Sphingobium yanoikuyae: one gene and its partner. The protein of the gene in region 1 interacts with the protein of each later gene in a pairwise test. Links are inferred from orthologs where the notes say so. Each region holds a gene or a part of one and is shown in the gene's direction. Other genes may lie near its edges.

Region 1 (8,338 bases):
CGCGATGGCATGCCGATCCGTGCGATCGCGATCCAGGCGCATGACGGCCGCACGCTGGACCTGAGCGATCTGGTCTGGCTGTGCCGCGACGAAGTGACCCCGATGGCGCAAGAGCCGGCTGCGGCGGCCTGATACCGGACGGACGGGGCGGCTTCACCATGGCGCTGAAATCGCCTAGGCTGTCGGCAATGTCAGTCCATCCCCTGCAGCCAAAACCCTTTTTCGCGGACAAGAATCGCGCTTTCTGGAACCTCCAGTCGCTTGGCTGGGCCGGGGCCTTTCTGCTGCGCGGGTCATCCACCATCGCCAATGGTCAGCCGCTGTCCAGCCTGATCCCGGTGCTGATCTCCACCGTCACCGGCTATTCGGCGACCTTGCTGATCGCGGTCGCCTTCCGTTTCCTGCAGAAACAGCGGCCGATCCTGACCTGGGGCGCGTCGATCGTTACCGTGGTCGCCGCCGCCGCGATGGTTGCCTTCATCGACGCCTGGGTCTTTTCGACCCAGAACAAGGGCAGCGAAACCGCCGGGTTGCAGCTGTTCCTGGGCGCCTTCTACCTGTCGATGACGCTGCTGGGGGCCTGGTCGGCGCTTTACTATGCGATCAACTTCTACCTGACGGTGGAGGAGCAGGCGGACCAGCTGCTCCATCTGGAGAATCAGGCGTCGAGCGCGCAGCTCGCCATGCTGCGCTATCAGCTCAATCCGCATTTCCTGTTCAACACGCTCAATTCCATCTCGACCCTGGTGCTGCTCAAGGAAACGACGCGCGCCAATGCGATGCTGTCGCGGCTGTCCTCCTTTCTGCGCTATACGCTGATCAACGAGCCGACCGCACAGGTGACGATCGAGCAGGAGATCGAGACGCTGAAACTCTATCTGGAGATCGAGAAGATGCGCTTCGAGGACCGGTTGCGCCCGTCCTTCGACGTCCATCCCTCGGTCGCCCATGCACGCCTGCCGTCGCTGCTGCTGCAGCCGCTGGTGGAAAATGCGATCAAATATGCGGTCACGCCCAAGGAGGAAGGGGCGGAAATCTCGGTGTCGGCGCAACCTGCCGGTGAAAATGTCCGGATCGTCGTGTCGGACAGCGGGCCGGGATTGAACGATGGCGCAATGAAGCCACACATTCCGGTCAGCGAGGGGACGGGCGTCGGCCTGCCGAACATCCGGGACCGGTTAATTCAGGCCTTCGGGGAACGACAGCGGTTCGAAACGCGTTCCACGCAAAGCGGATTTTCGGTCATCATCGAAATTCCGCTTAACATGGATGAAACATCGAAAGTGGCCGCATGACCATCAGAACAATCCTCGTCGACGACGAAAGCCTGGCTATCCAAGGCCTTAAGCTCCGTCTGCAAGCGCATGAGGATGTCGAAATCATCGAGACCTGCACCAATGGCCGCGAAGCTATCCGTGCCATCAAGACGCATAAACCCGACCTTGTGTTCCTCGATATCCAGATGCCCGGCTTCGACGGCTTCTCCGTCGTCCAGGGGATGATGGAGGTCGAGCCGCCGTTGTTCATCTTCGTCACCGCCTATAGCGACCATGCGATCCGCGCCTTCGAGGCACAGGCGGTCGATTATCTGATGAAGCCGGTGGACGAAGGCCGCCTGGCCGATGCGCTCGACCGGGTGCGCCTGCGCCTGTCCGAAAAGAAGCAGGTGCAGGAAGCGGAAAAGCTGCGCGAGGTGCTGGCCGAAGTGGCGCCCGACGCGATGCACGACTTTGCCAATGGCGATGAAGATGCGCCGGCGTCAAACCGCTTCGAAAAGCTCATCAACATCAAGGATCGCGGGCAGATTTTCCGCGTCGACGTGGATTCGATCGAACGGATCGACGCGGCGGGCGACTATATGTGCATCTATACCGCCGATAATTCGCTGATCCTGCGCGAGACGATGAAGGATCTGGAAAAGCGGCTCGACCCGCGCAATTTCCAGCGCGTCCATCGCTCGACCATCGTCAACCTGAGTCAGGTGCGTCAGGTGAAGCCCCATACCAACGGCGAATGCTTCCTGGTGCTGGAATCCGGCGCCCAGGTAAAGGTCAGCCGTTCCTACCGCGACGTCGTCGCGCGTTTCGTCCACTGACGAAACGGCGCCGGCCGCCCGTGCAGGGGCGGCCGGCCGTTTGGTGCGGGATGGCCTGAACCGATCCCGCACCTTCCTCAGTCCATCGTCCGCACCGGACGGACGATCAATTCATTCACATCGACATCGTCGGGCTGTTCCACCGCATAGGCGATGGCGCGGGCGATCGCGTCGGGCGTCAGGGCGATGGCGCGGAAATCCTCCATCGCGGCGGCGGCGCCCGCTTCGGTGATGGTGCTCGCCAGTTCGGATTCGACCACGCCGGGCGACACGATGGTCACGCGGATATCGTCATGCTCCATCCGCGGCCCGTCGGAAATGGCGCGCACCGCATATTTGGTCGCCGAATAGACGCCGCAGGTCGGCCAGACGCGATAGCCGCCGATCGACGAGATGTTGACGAAATGGCCGCTGCCCTGGGCCTTGAAGCGGGGCAGGGCGGCGGCGATGCCGTGCAGCACGCCGCGGATGTTGACATCGATCATCCGGTCCCATTCCTCGACCTTCAAACTGTCGAAGCGCGACAGCGGCATCAGCCCGGCATTGCTGACCAGCACGTCGATGCGACCAAATTCGGCCTGCGTCGCGGCAATGAACGCCTCGACATCGGCGCGGTCGGTGACGTCGAGCGCGCGGAAGGCGACCGTGCCGCCGGCAGCATTGAGTTCGTCGGCAAGCGCGGCCAGCCGGTCTGTGCGGCGGGCGCCCAGCATCAGCTTCGCGTCGCGCGCCGCCAGCAGCCGCGCCGTGCCCTCGCCAATGCCGCTGCTGGCGCCGGTGATCGCGATGACCTTGTTCTCGATAGCCATGATTGAAGCTCCATCCTTGAGGCGGATCGACATCCGATCCGATGGAGCAGGAATGCGCCCGATCGGCCCCGGAGCGGTAGAATGGTCCTGCACCATGATTGCACGATATTCCGAATGAATGATCGGGCGTGGTGGTTGGCGGGCTTATGGGCTATTCAGATTGCCTGAAATTCCTGGAAGGCGGTGTGGGTGAGCCATGAGCATCTGGGCGAGCAGATCGCCCGCCATATGGACGCGGACGGCATAGTCGACACGCTGATCCCGCGCCTGACGCTGGTGCGCTGGTCGCAGCCGGGCGAGCCGGTGCATATGCTCCAGCGCCCGGCGCTGTGCATCATCGCGCAGGGCGCCAAGCAGGTGATGATGGGCGACGCGGTCATAGCCTATGGGCCGGCCAGCTATCTGGTCGCTTCGCTCGACCTGCCGATCACCGGCACGGTGACGCAGGCGGATGCGGGCAGCCCCTATCTCTGCTTCTGCCTCTATCTCGAGCCGGCGATGCTGTCCGACATCGCGCTGGCCTTGCCGGCTGCTGCGGCGGTGGAGGAAGGGCGGGCACTCTCGCTCCATCCGATCACGCCCGAACTGCTGGACGCGGCGAGCCGGCTCACCGGCCTGCTCGGCCAGCCGGACAGTGCCGCGCTGCTGGCGCCATTGGTCGAACGGGAATTGCTGCTGCGGTTGATGATGGGGCCGAGTGGCGGACTGCTGCGCGCGATTGCCAGCGGGGACAGCCGCACCGGCCAGATCGCGCGCGCGATCCGCTGGCTCAAGGCCCATTATCGCGAACCGTTCAGCGGCCCGGTGCTGGCCGATCTTGCCGGCATGAGCCTGTCGAGCTTCCACGATCATTTTCGCCGCGCGACGGCGATGACGCCGCTGCAATATCAAAAGCAGCTGCGGCTCCAGCAGGCGCGGCAGATGATGCTGGCACAGCGGATCGACGCGGCCGAGGCTGGCTATCAGGTCGGCTATGACAGCCCGTCCCAGTTCAGTCGCGAATATCGCCGCCTGTTCGGCGCGCCACCGCAGCGCGACGTCGGCCGCTTGCGCGCCATGCCGAACCGGGCGCTGGCGATCTGAGATCGGGGGGTATTTCCCTTAGCGGAACACCCATTGCCGGTTGAGGCCGAACACCACGGCGGGGGTGAGGAAGATCATCGCCGGGATCGGCGACCATTCGGGCCAGCGCATATGGGTGACGCACAGATAGACCCACAGGGCGTTGAGCGCATAGCTGACCAGCGAGACGGCGACGAAGCGGAAACCGCGCGCGGCATGGCCCGACTGGCTGCCATGGCCGCGAAAGGTGAAGGCATTGTGCAGCACATAGCCGATCGCCACCGCGCACAGATAACCGATGCCGTTGGCGACCTGCGGATGGAGACCCACCGGCGCCGCCAGCGTCCAGTAGATCGCCGCCTGGCAGGCAGTGATGAACAGGCCGCTGATGCCATAGCGCAATATCTGCCAGAACAGGGCCTGATGGGCCGGCGACAGTCGGTCGATGATTTTCATGGAGCCCCGTTGCGCTTTGGTGTGGAGCGTCTAATCCACCGGCCATGAATTTGCAAAGCTGGCCTGCTTTCCGCGCCCGCGCGTCCCATTGGTTCGCGATCCTCACCGCCTATGCCGATCGCCACTGGAAGTGGCTGACCTTCCTGATCTGGATCGCGATCCTGGTCGGCATGCTGGTCGATCGCTGGCCTGCCATCCACTGGCTGACGCTGAGCGACACGGACGACAATATCCGCTTCGTCCAGGTGAAGGACTGGCTGGCCGGGCAGGGCTGGTATGATCTGCGCCAATATCGGCTCGATCCGCCGGGCGGCGCCAATATCCACTGGTCGCGGCTGGTCGACATCCCGCTCGCTGGGCTCATGCTGTTCTTCCGCGCCTTTGTCGAACAGGATCTGGCCGACCGGCTTGCCTGCGCGATCGCGCCGCTGCTGCCGCTGTTCCTGCTGATGCTGAGTCTGGGATCGATCGCACGCCGGCTGGCGGGCGACGCGGTCGGTGCGCGCTGGGCCTGGCTGTTCGCGGTGCTGGCGCCGCTCGCCGCGCAGATGGGCCTGGGCATGTTCGCGCCGATGCGGATCGACCATCATGGCTGGCAGCTGGCGCTGGCGCTGACGATGATGGCGGGCCTCATCGATCGCAACTGGCTGCGCGGCGGCGTGGTGGCGGGCGTGTCGAGCGCCCTGTCGGTGGCGATCGGCATGGAGATGATCGTCTATCTCGCCGCCGGCGGCGCGCTGGTGGCGCTGCGCTGGGTGTTCCGCGATGGCGCTGGGCGGCGGATGCTGCCCTATGGCCTCAGCCTCGCGGGAGCGACCTCGCTCTGCTACGTCCTCTTCGCCAGCTACGACAATCGCCACATGGTGTGCGATGCCATCTCGCCCATCTGGGTCGCGGTGTTCGGCGCGGCCGGCGCGGGCATGGTGCTCTTGAGCCGCCTGCCGCTGCGGCTCTGGTGGCAGCGGCTGATCGCCGGCATGATCGTCGGCGGCGCGGTGGGGCTGTTCTTCCTTCTGAACTGGCCGCAATGCCTGACCCCCTATCAGATCTCGCCCGAGCTGCAGCAGCTCTGGCTCGCCAATATCCGCGAGGCCAAGCCTATCACCGCGCAGGCGCAGAGCCTGGTCGTGCCGCTGATGGCGCTGCCGGCGGTGGGCCTCATCGGCCTGCTCTGGGCGCTATGGGAACTGCGGCGCGACAGCGACCGACTCTGGGCCTTCGCGACAATCGGCCTGATGATGCTCTTCTCGACCGCTCTTCTCTTCTGGCAGCTGCGCGCCGGGCCGGCGGCGCAGTTGCTGGCGATCCCACCCGCCGCTTGGGCCGGATGGCGGCTGGTGACGGCGATCTTCACCGGATCGCGCCGGGTGCGCATCCTGGCGGGCATCGGCGCGCTGCTGGTCGGCGCCATCGCCTGTGCCTATCCGCTCTATCCGCAGGTGATCGCGCTGTGGCAGCAGGCGACCGGCACCAAGCCCAGGCCGTGGCGCCCGTCCGCCATTGCCCGCACCGACGCGATCAAAAAGGCCAATGGCCGCTGTCGCACCCTGCCGGCGCTGGAGGTGCTGGACCAGTTGCCGCCCGCGACCATCTTCACCATGGTCGATCTGGGGCCGCGCATCATCGCCACGACGCATCATAGCGCGGTGGCCGGCCCCTATCATCGCAATGGCGCGACGATCCTCGACATGCATCATGCCTATGACGGGCCGGCCGACGCCTTCCGCCCGATCGCGGCGAAGCATCATGCGACCTATTTGCTGGTCTGTCCGAATTTCCCCGAAGGGACCATCTATCAGTCGCGCAGTCCGCGCGGCTTCTATGCGGACCTGATGCGCGGCACGATTCCGGCCTGGTTGCAGCCGGTGACGCTCAAGACGGCGATGACGCTGCCCTACACGCTCTACCGCATCGATTACTCAGCGCCGGGCGGCAAAAAAGTCGCGCAGCAGCGCTGATCCCTCCGCCTCGGCCAGCCCGCCATAGATTTCGGGGCGGTGCAGGCATTGCGGCTGGGCAAAGAGGCGCGGTCCCTGTTCGATCGCGCCGCCCTTGGGGTCGGACACCGCATAATAGAGCCGGGCAACCCGTGCGTGGGAAATCGCGCCCGCGCACATCGGACAGGGCTCCAGCGTCACCCACAGGTCGCAGCCGGTCAGGCGGAAGTCGCCGATCCGGGTAGCAGCCGCGCGAATCGCCACCATTTCGGCATGGGCGGTGGGGTCATTGTCGCGGCGGTTGCGATTCTCGCCCTCGCCGATGATGACGCCATCGCGCGTGACCACGGCGCCGATCGGCACCTCGCCCGCCGCTTCGGCTTGCCGCGCCAGCGCAAAGGCGCGGCGCATCGGTTCGGGCAAGGGAAAGGGCGAGGTCATGACCCCGCCTTAGTCGGAGAGGGAGAGCTGCACCAGCCTTCAGCGGAAGGCACGGGACTCGGCTGAACCCCCACCCGGCCTCCCATTCCAGGATAGGCTGTTGGGCGGCCGGGTGGGGGTGCGGGCTGGTGCCGTCCATGCGCCGGGCGGCGCATCAAAATGCCGCGAATCGACTCAGGGCTTCTTCACGTCAACGGTCGGAACCTCGACCGTTTCGTTGCGGCTGCCCACTTCGACCTTGGCGACGCTCGCCTCATATTTGGGCAGGGCGCCCTGTTTTACGGAGACTTCGGGCAGACGACCTTCCTGAGTCTTCTGCAGGTCGATGAATCCGGTTGCTATCCCGGCGCCGATGACGATAAGCGCGATCAGCAGCAATCCGCCGATGAAACGCATGGCACTCTCCTCTGTTGAACGGGGGGATGAACGCGGGGCCCGGTGAAATGGTTGCGATAGTGCCACGAACCGAGCGGAAGGTTGACGGCGAGCGGGAATCCCGCTATCGGCGCCGCTTTCCGAACGAACCCGAATTTCAAAGGTTGATTGACTATGTCGCGCATTTGCGAGCTGACCGGTAAGGGTCGCCAGGTGGGTCACAATGTTTCCCACGCCAACAACAAGACCAAGCGCGTGTTCCTGCCGAACCTGCAGAACGTGTCGCTGATCTCCGAAACGCTGGAAACCACCGTCAAGCTGCGCGTGTCGACCCATGGTCTGCGCTCGGTCGAGCATAATGGCGGCCTCGACAACTGGCTGGTCAAGACCAGCGACGACAAGCTGTCGCTGAAGGCCCGTCGCCTGAAGCGCGACATCGTCAAGAAGCAGGCAGCCGCAGCCGCCTGATTCGCTTCGATTCGTTTCGGCATAAGAAGCGGCCTGGCAACAGGCCGCTTTTTTGCGTTTCTTGATATTCCCTGCGCGGCAGGGAATGCGCCGCACCAGTCCGCGCCCCGACCCCGATCAATCCAATCGGAATTTCAGCAGCAAGGTGCGCTGGAAGAATTCGTGATTGTCGTCGGAGGCGACCCACAGGATCGTCCGGCCCTGTTCCCGGCTGAGCGCCAGTCCTTCGAAATTGTCGGCCAGCAGCGGTGGCGCCAGCCGCGCCAGCGTCCGGGCGCGCAGTTCCGTGTTCGGTGCGGGATGTGCCGGCAGCTCGATCATCGCGATCGTCGCGGTGAACAGTTCCTGCAGGGTCAGACGCCGGTTCAGCACCAGCAGATGGTGATCGTCCAGCGCGACCATGTCGGTCGGGCGATAGCCCTGCGGCGCGACATAATGGAGATGGATCGGATCGGCCGTGTCATGTTCGGCCGGATCGCCCGACCAGAGCAATGTGTCATGATGGCCGTCGGCGGTCATGCCCATCTCGCCGATCGCGATGAAGCGGCCGTCGGGCAGGCGGGTGAAGGATTCGATTGATCCGGTCTTGGGCCAGGCGACGATTTCCGGCCAGGTCCGGCACGCCTCCACCCGCGCGAAGCCGGGCGAATAGCGGCAGATCGCCTGGAGCAGCTCGAAACCGACCCAATAGCGAT
Region 2 (8,283 bases), 4.3 Mb from region 1 along the record:
ATGGTGCAGGCGCCCAATATCGGCTGGGCCGACATTGGCGGCCTCGACGATGCGCAGATGCGCCTCAAGGAAGGGGTCGAACTGCCGCTCAAGGATCCCGACGCCTTCCGGCGCCTGGGCATCCGCCCGGCCAAGGGCTTCCTCCTCTATGGTCCGCCGGGCACCGGCAAGACCTTGCTGGCCAAGGCGGTCGCGCGTGAGGCGCAGGCCAATTTCATCGCCACCAAGTCGAGCGACCTGCTGTCCAAATGGTATGGCGAGAGCGAGCAGCAGATCGCCCGCCTGTTCGCCCGCGCGCGACAGGTGGCGCCGACCGTCATCTTCATCGACGAACTGGACAGCCTGGTCCCCGCCCGTGGCGGTGGCCTGGGCGAGCCGGCGGTGACGGAGCGGGTGGTCAACACCATCCTCGCCGAAATGGACGGGCTGGAGGAATTGCAGTCGGTGGTCGTCATCGGCGCTACCAACCGGCCGACTTTGGTCGATCCGGCGCTGCTGCGCCCTGGCCGCTTCGACGAACTCATCTATGTGCCGGTGCCCGACCAGGCCGGACGCAAGCGCATCCTGGCGATCCATACCAAGAAGATGCCGCTGGCGTCCGACGTCGATCTGGATCAGCTGGCGGCCCGGACGGAGCGGTTCACCGGTGCGGATCTGGAGGATCTGTCCCGCCGGGCGGGCCTCATCGCGCTGCGCCAGTCGCTGCGGGTCGAAGCCGTCACCATGGCCCATTTCGAGGCGGCACTGGAGGAAACCCGCGCCTCGGTCACGCCGGAAATGGAGCGGGAATATGAGCAGATCCAGGCGACCTTGAAGCAGAGCGCGATGCAGGTCGATCCGATCGGCTTCATTGCGCCCGGCATGCTGCGCGCCCGCGAACGCTGATGGACTTGGGATACGCGCGCGGCCAATGGCGGGTGAACCCATCGCCTGGCCGCGCGTTCTATCCCATGGCGCGCAAAGCCGCTTGCCAGCGGACATCAATTTTGCGAGGCCGATTCTGTTAGTCAGTCAGGCGGATTTTGATGGCCTCCCCACCGTTCAAAGACAAGAAGACCAGGATTTCGACGCGCGGTGGCAGCCGCTCCTTCCGCAGCCAGTGGGCCATGTTCTTCCGCCAGTTCATGAAGCATCCCGGCATGATCGGTTCGGTCATCCCCTCCTCGTCGCAACTGGTCGCGCGCTCGCTGGACGGCGTCGACTGGGCACGGACCCGCCTGTTCGTCGAATATGGTCCGGGTGTCGGCACCTTCACCCAGGCCATTCTCGATCGCATGCATCCCGACGCGATCCTGCTGGCGATCGACCTCAATCTCGATTTCGTCGCCTATCTGGAGGATGCGATCGACGATCCGCGCCTGCGCGTCGTGCATGGCTCGGCCGCCGACGTGCGCCGCTTCGTCAAGGAAGCGGGCTATCAGAAGGCCGACTATGTCCTGTCGGGCCTGCCCTTTTCCACCCTGCCGGCGGGCGTGGGCGAAACCATCTGCGAAGAGACGCGCGCCGTGCTGCGGCCGGGCGGCAGCTTCATCATCTACCAATATTCGCGCTATGTCCGCCGTCTGATCGACCCGCTGTTTGGCCAGGTCAGCGACGAACTGGAATGGCGCAACATCCCGCCCTGTCGCCTGTTTCGCGCGGACAAGGACGAGGCGCTGGCCCAGGCGGCCTGATCTTTCCTGATCTGTATCAATATCTGGCAGAAATTACGTAATTCGGCCTGCTGCGCGTTTGACTCCGCGATCGACTTGGGCAACCAATTGCCTGGGGACAAGGGGGTTATATGGCGTCTTATTACGCCGAAGGCAGCGACCCGTGGGCCGACCTCTTTCTGTCGGCTGCGCTGGAGCCGCATCTGTGGGATCAGGCGATCCGTGCGATGGCGCAGGCGACGGGGTCGCGCCATGGTCAGTTGATCGGCTTTGGCCATGGAGCTGCCGGCTTCAACTGGATCAGTGATGTAGAGCCGGATATTGTCGACAAGTCTGCAACCATCGATGGGGCCGCGCCCGATCTCAATTTCCGCGTCGCGGCCGATCAATTGTCCGGGCGCCCCGACATCGTCCACGAAGCCTATTATGACATCGCCCGGCAGAGCCTGCGTTCTGCCGACTATCTCGATCTGTGCAGCGATTATGATATTTTCGATGGCTGCCAGACCCGGCTTTTCGCTGGTCCCGACATGATGATCGGCCTGGCCCTCTTGCGTGGTCGCAAGGATGGCCGGACCGATCAGGACCAGCGCGACCTGTTCGCCCATGTCGCCGGCCATGCCCGCAACGCCGTGCGGTTGCAGCGCGCAATCGAGCATCAGGGGTTCGCGCTGCTGGCCGGCACGTTCGAAACCATGGACCGCGCCTGCTGGCTGCTCGACGCGACGGGGCGGGTAGGGGGCATGACGCCGCGCGCCGAAGCCCTGCTCTCCACCAGCCGGCTGCGGGTCGGTGATGGCTGGTTGCAGAGCGAACGGAGCGATGAGACGCGCGCCATCCTGCGTTCGGTCCGGGCCGTGGTCGACGCGCCCGCGCGGGAGGCCGATCCGGTGGCGCTGGCCGATGCCGATGGGGGCGTGGGCATCATGCTGGAATTTTTCCCGCTGCCGTCCCGGCCCTGGTCGCTGCCCTTCGCGCCGCATGCAATCATCGTCGCCCGCGTGGGCGCGCCGACCGAACGCCATGTCCGCCTGCTGATGCGGACCTTCCGCCTGACACCGGCCGAAGCGGATATCGCCATTCATCTGGCCGCTGGCATGACCCGTGCCGATATTGCCGCGCGGCGCGGCGTTTCGGCCGAGACGCTCAAGGCCCAGTTGCGCTCCATCTACGACAAGACGGGCTGCAATCGGGAATCGCAGCTGGTCCGCATCGTCGGGATGATGAGCAGCTGAGTTACGGATTTTATTGCGAAAATTACGCAATTTACCCCCAATGGGGTATGCGTGCGCCGCGCAAAAAGGCTAGGCGAGTCGATAAGGCAGGACCATCTTGCCGGCCGACGGCCGATCCATATGCGACCCATGGGTCGGCCGCCGGCAACCGCTCCCTGTATCTTCCCGCTTCGTCAGGGTTCCGTCTCGCGACATTTTCGTGCTAAGCCGCTGCCGGATTTGAAGCGAGATTACTGATGAACGACCTGACGCAGACCCCCGAAATGCTGATCGCGCAGATGGGCGCGCGTGCGCGCCGCGCCGCCGCCCTGCTCGCGCCAGCCGGGGACGCGCAGAAGGTCGACGCGCTGCGCCGCGCGGCCCAGGCTCTGCGCGACCAGGCGCCCGCCATCCTCGCCGCCAATGCGCGTGACATGGACAATGGCATCGACAATGGCCTGTCCGCCGCGATGCTCGACCGGCTGCGGCTGGACGAGGACCGGATCGCCGCCATGGCCGCCGGCGTCGATCAGGTCGCGATGCTCGAAAATCCGCTCGGCAGCGTGATCGACAGCAGCGTGCGCCCCAATGGGCTGGAATTGAGCCGCGTCCGCGTACCCTTGGGCGTTATCGGCATCATCTACGAAAGCCGCCCCAACGTCACCGCGGACGCCGCCGCCCTCTGCCTGCGCGCTGGCAATGCCGTGATCCTGCGCGGTGGCAGCGAGGCGAAGGAAAGCAACCGCGCCATCCACGCCGCCATGGCAGAGGGGATCGCCGCCGCCGGCCTGCCCGCCGATGCTGTGCAGCTTATCCCCACCACCGATCGCGCCGTGGTCGGCGCGCTACTGCGCGCATCGGATTTCGTCGATCTCATCGTGCCGCGCGGCGGCAAGAGCCTGGTCGCGCGCGTGCAGGAAGAGGCGCGGGTGCCCGTGCTCGCCCATCTTGACGGCATCAACCACAGCTATGTCGATGGCGCGGCCGATCCCGCCATGGCGGAAAGCCTGGTCCTCAATGCCAAGCTGCGCCGCACCGGTGTCTGCGGTTCGACCGAAACGGTGCTGATCGACCGCGCCTATGCCCATGCCCCCGCGCTGGTGAAGGCGCTGCTCGACGCGAAGTGCGAAGTGCGCGGCGATGATGCGGTGCAGGCAATGGACGATCGCGTCATCGCCGCGTCGGACGAGGATTGGGATACCGAATATCTCGACGCCATTGTCTCGATCCGGCTGGTCGACGGCGTGGAAGAGGCGATCGCCCATATCGCCGCCCATGCCAGTCACCATACCGACGCCATCATCACCGAGGATGTGGCGGTGGCCGAACGCTTCCTCAACGCCGTCGACAGCGCGATCGTGATGTGGAACGCCTCGACCCAGTTCGCGGATGGCGGCGAGTTCGGCCTCGGCGCGGAAATCGGCATTTCGACCGGCCGCCTCCACGCCCGCGGCCCGGTCGCGCTCGAAGGGCTCACCACCTATAAATGGATCGTGCGCGGTCGCGGCCAGGCCCGACCGTAAGGCGTTTTCGGGGTGAAGGGGGAAAACTACCCCTTCACCACCGCATCGATCGCCTTCAACTGCTTCAGCATCGGCCCGACCCAGTCGAGCTTCAGCATTACCGGCCCGTCCGAGGGCGCATTGTCCGGGTCTTCGTGCGCCTCGGCGAAGATCGCCGCCACGCCCGCGGCCACTGCGCTGCGCGCCAGCAGCGGCGCATAGTCGCGCTGCCCGCCTGAGGCTGATCCCAGCCCGCCGGGCTGCTGCACCGAATGGGTGGCGTCGAACACGACCGGATAGCCGGTTTCCGCCATCACCGGCAGCGCGCGCATGTCGCTCACCAGCGTATTATAGCCGAAACTCGCGCCGCGCTCGGTCAGCAAGATGCGCTCATTGCCGGTCGACGCGACCTTCTGCGCCACCGCCGCCATGTCCCAGGGGGCCAGGAACTGCCCCTTCTTGACGTTGATCACCGCGCCGGTCTTTCCCGCCGCGATCAGCAGGTCGGTCTGGCGACAGAGAAAGGCCGGGATCTGCAGGATGTCCACCGCCTGCGCCGCAGCCTCCACCTGTTCGGGGCCATGAATGTCGGTCAGCACCGGGCAACCCAGCACCGCCTTCACCTCGGCCAGGATCGCCAGCCCCGCATCGATGCCGACGCCGCGCTTGCCACTCACCGACGTGCGGTTCGCCTTGTCGAAGCTGCTCTTGAAGATAAAGGGCACGCCCGCATCCGCCGCCGCCTTGGCCAGCGCATCGGCCATGAACAGCGCATGGTCGCGGCTTTCGATCTGGCAGGGGCCGGAAATCAGGACGAAGGGCAGGTCGTTGCCGAAGGTGACCGGGCCGACCTTCACATGCTTGGGATCGCTCATGCCGCTCACTTGGGCGCCTTTGCGAAGCGGCGCAACAATTGTCCGCGCCACAGCCCCTTGCCGGGATGATAATTCCAGCAGAACCAGCCAAAGGTCAGGCAGGCGAGCAGCGAGGGCAGCGCCATCGGATCGCCATTGGCCTTCATATGGCGATAGAATGTCATGTCGGCGCGCCAGCGGTCGCGCTCGCTGCCGCCGCCATTGATGCCATACATATTGTCATGCTTCCTGCAGCCGACATTCCGGTTGTATTTGCGATGGTCTATGAAATAGCAGTAGTCGCGTTCGGGCGTGGTCATGTCCCGATTAGGACCGGGGCAGTGCAGAAATTCAAGCGTAAAGTCTTTTACCTGGGTGGTTTTGATCCGCGCGGCGTCCGTTTCTATCACCAGCTCTATCGCGATCAGGCGGCCCGCTACACCGCGCTGACCGGCGAAGCGGTGGCGGTCAGCGCGCGCCGCGCCGGCCCCGCCAACAGCGCGATCTGGACCGTCACCAACGCCAGCGCCGGGGTCGAGACCGATTATGAATATCTCCGCTGGGAAGATCTGATCGGCAAGGTCTGGATCCGCCATCCCTTCACCCTCGCCTGGCGCGCCGCCCGCGCCTATGCCGGCCATGCCCGGCTGATGCAGTTCGGCCGGATGCGCAAATTGCGCCGTGGTCCGGTCATCACCATCCTCTATCCGCCGATCCTGGCCGTGCTGATCCCGCTGCTGCTGGCGCTGGTGCCCGCGCTCCTGCTGTCGCTGCTGCTGCCCTTCTGGGCCAGTGCGCTTGTCGGCATCGGCATCAGCGCCTTCTTCTCCGGCCGCATCCTCGACAAGCTGGTCGTGTCCTGGCTGCTGCGCTTCATGACCTATCATGGCGCGCTCGCCGCCGACGGGCCGGGCGACGAGCTTAATGCCCGGCTCGACCAGTTCGCCGCCCGCATCGCGGCGGAACTGGACGGCGACTGGGACGAGATCCAGCTCGTCACCCACAGCGCCGGCACCATATTGGGCATGAGCTTGCTGCGCCGCATCCTTGCACTACGCGGTGGCGCGCTGCCCGACCATTTCGTCATGGTCGGCATGGGGCAGGTCGTGCCGGTCATCGGCCTGCGTCGCGATGCCGGCTGGTATCATGCCGACCTCAAGGCGCTCGCCGACCAGCCTTTCCGCTATGTCGACATCAGCTCCCCGCCCGACGGCGCGGCCTATTACAACGTCAATCCGCTGCGCCTTGTCGCCGATCAATTTGCCGCGCGGGTGGACATGCTATCGCCCCGTTTCCATCTCTTCTACTTGGCCGAAAATTATCACGGGGGCTGGTCCAACAAATATGAGGCGCATTTCGATTATCTCAGGGTCGGCGACCGCCTGTCGCCGCTGGATTTCGTGAGCCTGACCGCCGGCCGCCGCACCGTGGACGAGGCCGTCGCCGCCTTCCGGACGATCCCGTGAGCGCGCCCTTCACGCCCCCCTATCCCGAGCCGCCCAAATCGAAGCGCGGCCTTATCAAACGCTTCCTGCGCGGCTGGCACAGCTGGATCCATGTGCTGTTCGACAAGAGCTATACGATGAAGATGGGCGAGATCCGCATGCCGGGTCAGACCATGTATATCGCCAACGAACTGCCCTTGGTCGATCGCATCCTCAAGGGCGGCACCGCCTTCCCCAAGCATAGCGAACTGGTCCGCAATCTCGATCCGCTGATCGGCAATTCGGTCTTCTCCGCCAATGGCGAGGATTGGGAAAGCCAGCGGGCGATGGTCAATCCCGCCTTCGCCCATACCGCGCTCAATCGTTCCATGCCGCTGATGGTCGCCGCCGCCGACGATCTGCTCGCCCGGCTCGATGCCGCTGATCGGTCAAAGCCGGTCGATATCGACCCGATGATGACCCATGTCGCGGCCGACATCATCTTCCGCACCCTCTTCTCGCAGACGCTGGACGAGGAACGCTCCAACATCATCCACACCGCCTTCGGCCGGTTCCAGCGGCTCGCCCATTCGGCCTCGATGCTGCGCCTCTACGGCATCCCCGCCGGCTGGTTCGAGAAGCGCTCGAAAGGGCCGGCCCGCGCCATCCATGACGTGTTCCGTCCGATCGTCGAGGCCCGCTACGAAGGCTATCATGACCGGGGCGAGGCACCCCATCGCGACATTCTCCAGTCGCTGATCGAGGTGCAGGACGCGCAGACCGGCGCCCATTTCACCTGTGAACAGGTGATGGAACAGGTCTCGACCATCTTCCTCGCCGGCCATGAAACCTCGGCCAGCACCATGACCTGGGCGCTCTACATGCTCGCCGAATGCGCCCATATCCAGGATCGGGTCCGCGCCGAAGTGGCCGGCATCGCCGGCGACGCAGTGCTGACCGCGCCGATGCTCAAGGATATGAGCCATGTCCGCAACATCTTCCGCGAAACGCTGCGCCTCTATCCGCCGGTCGCCTTCTTCCCGCGCGAAGTCACCTGCCCGATGGAGATGCGCGACAAGCAGTTGGAGGAAGGTTCGATGCTGGTCGTCGCGCCCTGGCTGACCCAGCGCAACAAGGATAATTGGGCCTGCCCGCACGCCTTCGACCCCGACCGGTTCGATGATCCGGCCAATGCCGACATGGTGAAACAGGCCTGGTTCCCCTTCGGCCGCGGCCCCCGCGTCTGCGTCGGCGCAGGCTTCGCCCAGCAGGAGGTGATGACCGTGATCGCCTCGGTCATCCGCCGCTACAAGCTGACGATGCCCGCCGGCTTCAAACCCGAACCCATCAGCCGCCTCACCATCCGCCCCAGGACCGGCATGAAATTGCTGTTCGAGCGGGTGGGGTAACTCGAAATCGAACTGCTCAACGCGACAGCTTGGCGCAACCTTGCGTGCGGGAAAAAGCGCCGATCACGCCCCCTCCGCGATTGGAACAGTTGATCGCTCCAACTATCTGGTCAATCAATCCAATCGTAAAGATGGTCACAACGACAACTATCGGGATTAAATGCTTGAAGCGTCTCATTTCGTTGAAACTCGCCGATTGAAATATTGACGTCAACGCCTGTTCTACTT

The links.
Region 2: the proteins of U0025_RS00585 (region 1) and U0025_RS20595 interact in binary tests that used the Escherichia coli proteins (3 or more experiments, as listed by UniProt). The link is inferred for Sphingobium yanoikuyae from one-to-one orthologs.

The regions. Positions count from the first base shown.
Region 1 is NZ_CP139979.1:117,731-126,068, forward strand. Bases 194-3,193 are described here. They hold U0025_RS00585 (LytR/AlgR family response regulator transcription factor), read left to right. Parts: upstream 194-1,291; coding sequence 1,292-2,095; downstream 2,096-3,193. Other genes in these bases: U0025_RS00580 (sensor histidine kinase), read left to right, coding at 194-1,295; U0025_RS00590 (SDR family oxidoreductase), read right to left, coding at 2,173-2,904; U0025_RS00595 (AraC family transcriptional regulator), read left to right, coding at 3,094-3,193. In the rest of the region: U0025_RS00575 (winged helix-turn-helix transcriptional regulator), read left to right, coding at 1-132; more of U0025_RS00580, read left to right, coding at 189-193; more of U0025_RS00595, read left to right, coding at 3,194-3,987; U0025_RS00600 (GtrA family protein), read right to left, coding at 4,006-4,422; U0025_RS00605 (hypothetical protein), read left to right, coding at 4,467-6,380; U0025_RS00610 (nucleoside deaminase), read right to left, coding at 6,342-6,800; U0025_RS00615 (hypothetical protein), read right to left, coding at 6,975-7,196; rpmB (50S ribosomal protein L28), read left to right, coding at 7,350-7,643; U0025_RS00625 (esterase-like activity of phytase family protein), read right to left, coding at 7,761-8,338. UniProt on the Escherichia coli protein: Member of the two-component regulatory system BtsS/BtsR, which is part of a nutrient-sensing regulatory network composed of BtsS/BtsR, the low-affinity pyruvate signaling system YpdA/YpdB and their respective target proteins, BtsT and YhjX.
Region 2 is NZ_CP139979.1:4,433,605-4,441,887, forward strand. The notes cover bases 2,312-5,256. They hold U0025_RS20595 (glutamate-5-semialdehyde dehydrogenase), read left to right. Parts: upstream 2,312-3,123; coding sequence 3,124-4,389; downstream 4,390-5,256. Other genes in these bases: U0025_RS20590 (helix-turn-helix transcriptional regulator), read left to right, coding at 2,312-2,887; kdsA (3-deoxy-8-phosphooctulonate synthase), read right to left, coding at 4,416-5,243; U0025_RS20605 (hypothetical protein), read right to left, coding at 5,249-5,256. Outside these bases: U0025_RS20580 (CDC48 family AAA ATPase), read left to right, coding at 1-885; U0025_RS20585 (class I SAM-dependent methyltransferase), read left to right, coding at 1,026-1,673; more of U0025_RS20590, read left to right, coding at 1,784-2,311; more of U0025_RS20605, read right to left, coding at 5,257-5,542; U0025_RS20610 (hypothetical protein), read left to right, coding at 5,564-6,688; U0025_RS20615 (cytochrome P450), read left to right, coding at 6,685-8,055; U0025_RS20620 (hypothetical protein), read right to left, coding at 8,072-8,283. UniProt on the Escherichia coli protein: Catalyzes the NADPH-dependent reduction of L-glutamate 5-phosphate into L-glutamate 5-semialdehyde and phosphate. The product spontaneously undergoes cyclization to form 1-pyrroline-5-carboxylate.